2 regions of the Hafnia paralvei genome follow, and region 1 is predicted to be linked to the other one. Evidence: predicted binding sites of a transcription regulator. Region 1 holds the regulator's gene; the other holds the start of a gene.
What was found. The regulator LexA, encoded in region 1, represses DNA repair genes until DNA is damaged. The targets are predictions, from matches to a motif close to TNCTGTATGTACATACAGNA.

Region 1 (2,479 bases):
CACGCATTACGGAAATACTCCATGTGTAGCCCACGCAACTTCATTACATGCCACACAAGGCCAATCCCTAGCAAGAAAGTGGCATAATCGGCAATCACCGTCGCGCTAGCGGCTCCCTGAACCTTCCAGCCCAAACCAACGACAAACCATAGATCAAGCGTAATGTTAATGAGGTTTCCGACCACAAGCAGAATGACAGGTGCGCGGGCATATTGAACGCCAAGCAGCCAGCCTAAAATCACCAGATTAGCCAATGTTGCCGGTGCGCCGAGCCAACGGATGTGCATAAACAAACGAGCCTGCTCCAACACATCCTGATGCCCGCCAACAATGCGTAACACCCCCTCAATTAACGGTTCACGCACTGCAATAATGACAACCCCCGCCAACAAAGCCAGTAGCAAAGGTTGAACCAATGCACGGGCTAGCGCCGTTTTATCGCCAGCGCCAAATGCCTGAGCAGTCAACCCCGTGGTGCTCATCCGTAAAAACAACAGCAGCATAAAGAGGAAGGATGTCGCCATCGCGCCTACAGCAACACCGCCCAAATAAACAGGGCTATCCAAATGACCAATAACTGCGGTATCAACCAGTCCCAAAAGCGGAACTGAGATGTTCGACAAAATCATCGGCAGCGCGAGAATCCATAGCGCTTTATCAGTTGGTGTCAGTAATTTCATTTTTTCACGTCATCCCAGATCCACTTGCCAGCCTTCTCCCAACAAAGAAAAAGCCCCAAATAAGGGGCTTAGTCTATCGGCGTTACCGCAAACACAATAGCGAGAACTTTAGATCCAGTCGCCGTTGCGGATAACACCAACGGCCAGACCTTCAATCGTGAAGTTTTGTTCACGTAGGTCAACCACAATCGGTTCAAAATCGCTGTTTTCAGGCAGTAGCTGAACAATGTTGCCTTGTTTTTTCAAACGTTTAACCGTCACTTCGTCTTCAATACGAGCAACAACAACCTGTCCGTTACGCACATCTTGTGTTTTATGCACGGCCAGTAAATCGCCGTCTAAAATGCCGATATCACGCATCGACATTCCATTAACACGCAGTAAGAAATCGGCATTAGGCTTAAACAATGAAGGGTCGACCTGATAATGGCCCTCAATATGTTCCTGTGCCAGCAGCGGCTCACCGGCAGCCACCCGGCCAATGAGAGGTAGCCCCGTTTCATCTTCCATCAACAAGCGAATGCCGCGTGAAGCACCGGACACAATCTCAATCACGCCTTTACGTTGTAACGCTTTTAAATGTTCTTCTGCCGCATTAGGAGAGCGGAATCCCAAACGCTGTGCGATTTCAGCACGCGTTGGCGGCATGCCAGTTTGTTCAATATGGTCACGAATCAGATCGTAGACTTCCTGCTGTCTGGCTGTAAGTGCTTTCATTCCACCACCTGTTTGTTTATACAGTTTTGCTGTGAGTATATACAGGTGGCGGCCATTTTGAAACCGTGAAATACATAAAGATTGAACCGTACCGCATCTGATTGGCTCTAACCGCACACTTTTTGTGTTTTTACAGTCAATATCCAGCAAATTCCCGTGAATAAATTAACTGTTTTTTACAGTTTCCAGTGCGCGATAAGTTCGTTGCGGACGCCCAACTTTGCCGTATACAATTTCTGCCATGATCATGTGCCGTCCTGCACAAAACTCTAAATAACGTCGTGCGGTCGTACGGCTGAGTTTCAGCTCCTGTGCCACAGTTTCAGCAGTATGGCGAGCATCAAGATCGGCAAACAGTCCCTGCACTTTATCTAAAGTGAGCGCATCAATACCGACAGGTAACTCTTCTTTATGCTCGCCGCGCGCATAGGCATTAAACATGTCATCGATCTGGCGCTGGCTAGCACTATTGTTACTTGCCAGCATTCGCATCCGCTGATGGTAACGGTCTAAAGTTTGGCCTAAACGCTCATAGGCTATCGGTTTTACCAAGTAGTCAAAAACACCGCAGCGAACTGCATCAGAAACGGTATCCATATCGCTAGCTGCCGTAGTGAACACTACCCCACCAGAGAATCGAGCCTGAGTCAGTTCGTGCAACAGGGTAATACCTTTTCCATCCGGCAAATAGTTATCCAGCAGGATCAGGTCAGGTTTGAAACGCTCGACCATCATTCTGGCCTGCGCGAGATTTCCCGCTAACCAAACCTGTCCACAGCCATGAAAATGGCGAATAAACTCCGCGTGCATTTCTGCCAGCGGCGTTTCGTCTTCAACTATTAGAATCGTTATTGGTTGTGTCATAAGTCTTTTTCACTTTAGGAATAAATACGGAAAATAAAGTGCCACAAGGTTCGTTGTCTTCCAGCGTAATTACCCCACCGCAGCGGCCTACATAGCTGGCTATCAGATAGAGTCCGATGCCGTGCTCACCCACATCCTCGGTTTTAGTACTTACGCCTTGCTCAAAAATAGCCTCACGTAAAGACTCTGGAACGCCACATCCCTGATCGGCCACTTCC
Region 2 (2,479 bases), 1.2 Mb from region 1:
GTGCACATCATGAAAAGCAATCCACCTAAGGAGAAGGTATGAAGGATTACGAATTCACGCTGATTTTTTCTTTGTCGGACCAGAACGATGATCCGTCGAATTACATTGAGGCTTTAGGGGCTGCAGGGTGTACCGACGCCACCATTGGCATCGGAGTCAATGGGCGTATTGCACTGAGCTTTTGCCGTGAGGCAAAAGATGCGCGTGAGGCGATATCCAGTGCGATTAAGGATGTACTCAGCGCGATCCCAAACGCAGTGTTATCTGAAGCAGCGCCTGATTTTGTTGGGTTAACGGATATCGCGGAACGTGTGGGATTTTCTCGTCAGAATATGCGCAAATTGATGGAGCAAGGAGGAATGAATTTCCCTGCGCCTTTACATCAGGGGAAGACCTCAATTTGGCATCTTGCTAACGTTCTGACATGGCTAAGGGATGTTAAACATTATGCCATTGATACCCGCTTGCTCGAGCTTGCAGCAGTGAATATGCAATGTAACTTGCATCGATCTCTTAACGAAGCCGATAGCCGCTACCAGCGAGAGATCACGGGCTGGTTGGAAAAGCCATGATTGTAAACTCATCATGTTTAGTGAATGCAACAAGCACAGCAAAAGTTTGTACAAAAGACTAACAATCAACCGGCATGAAAGGTATGTCGGGTTGAGGCTGGCGTTGAAAACTAAATGTGATCTAAAACACATAAAAGCCTGAGTGATCATTGCCCATTTATTGCTCATCACGGTGGTGCTCAAAATAAGTACAGCCGCATAGTCGTCGTTCATCATGCACATAAAAGATCAAGCGCAGAATCGCCGCATGACGAAATAAGTTTTCCGAGCAAGTGCTTTTGTTAGTGCGAATAAGTATATAAAGAAGAAAAAATAGCTAAAAAATTAACTAAAAAAAGCACTCCAGAGTCGATTTGCCAACAGATTGTCATTTTTCCGTAACTCAAGCGCCAAGCGGAGTGGTGCAAGTTATCCACTATTCCTGTGGATAACCTTGTGCATTAGGTTTAGAGAACTCGTTAAAATCCAGAGCCAGAGCGGCTTGCGCCTGCATTGGTTGTTATGGTGTCTATATTTTATAATCTTTAATATTCAATGGGTTATTTAAAATCAAGCAATAGGTTAAGAATCGTGTTGCGCAACGAATCGAGCTTGACAATCACCAGACAAAAAAGTTAATTCGCGCGGTGTCTTGGGGATAAATGTCACCATCAGGTGAAAATTGTAAAACAGATGTAATTTGTCGTTTTAAGCTGCCCCATTTCGTCGCAAACAACCGAGAGAGAATGTACAAAACGGTGCATAGATGGTTTAAAGCTGGATTTATATCCAGTATCATGAGATTTCAATCGCTGATGAATGTGCGCAAACCATTTTGTCAGTGGCAAAATTTGGCAGGACTTCCATACTCAATGCCTGATGATTCGGTATTTGAAACGGTGTAGCCCTACTAAGAGACAAATGCATTTCAGCAAGGTGTTGATCCATGAGTAAAACGTTCAAGTTGCATTCTACATTCAAGCCAGACGGCGATCAGCCAGAGGCTATTCGTCGTTTAGAGGCTGGTTTAGAGAACGGCTTGGCTCATCAGACACTGTTGGGGGTTACGGGGTCGGGTAAGACCTTTACGATTGCCAACGTAATTGCCGATCTTAACCGCCCAACCATGGTTATGGCTCCGAATAAAACCCTCGCCGCACAGCTCTACGGCGAAATGAAGCAGTTTTTCCCTGAAAATGCCGTTGAGTATTTTGTCTCTTATTACGATTACTACCAGCCTGAAGCCTATGTGCCGAGTTCTGACACCTTTATCGAGAAAGACTCCTCGGTAAACGAACATATTGAGCAAATGCGGCTTTCAGCTACCAAAGCGTTGCTAGAACGTAAAGACGTCATTGTGGTGGCTTCTGTTTCTGCCATCTATGGTTTGGGCGATCCTGATGCCTACCTCAAGATGATGTTGCATCTAACGCGTGGGATGATTATCGATCAGCGCGTCATTTTGCGTCGTTTATCTGAATTGCAATACGCACGTAATGACCAAGCGTTTCAGCGCGGTACGTTCCGTGTTCGTGGTGAAGTGATCGACATTTTCCCCGCAGAGTCGGAAGACGAGGCGCTGCGCGTCGAGTTGTTTGACGAAGAAGTCGAACGACTATCGCTATTTGATCCTTTAACCGGCCAACTGATACAAGAAGTTCAGCGCTTTACGGTTTATCCAAAGACGCATTACGTTACGCCGCGCGAGCGTATCCTGCAGGCGATGGAAGAGATTAAGGTCGACTTAGCAGAGCGCAGGCAGGTACTGTTGGCCAACAATAAACTGCTGGAAGAGCAGCGTTTGACGCAGAGAACCCAATTTGACCTCGAAATGATGAACGAGTTGGGCTACTGCTCTGGCATCGAAAACTATTCCCGCTATCTCTCGGGTCGTAAGCCTGGCGAAGCGCCTCCTACGTTGTTTGACT

Region 2: a site for LexA is predicted at 1,327-1,346, ahead of uvrB (excinuclease ABC subunit UvrB). Genes of this name have one in related genera too.

The regions. Positions count from the first base shown of each region.
Region 1 is NZ_CP083737.1:378,450-380,928, reverse strand. Features, by position in the region: gene dinF (MATE family efflux transporter DinF) at 1-680, opposite strand, end outside; gene lexA (transcriptional repressor LexA) at 789-1,397, opposite strand; gene dpiA (two-component response regulator DpiA) at 1,563-2,261, opposite strand; gene dpiB (sensor histidine kinase DpiB) at 2,230-2,479, opposite strand, start outside.
Region 2 is NZ_CP083737.1:1,529,802-1,532,280, forward strand. Features, by position in the region: gene K9N75_RS07205 (hypothetical protein) at 1-29, shown strand, start outside; gene K9N75_RS07210 (DNA-binding protein) at 39-572, shown strand; gene uvrB (excinuclease ABC subunit UvrB) at 1,498-2,479, shown strand, end outside.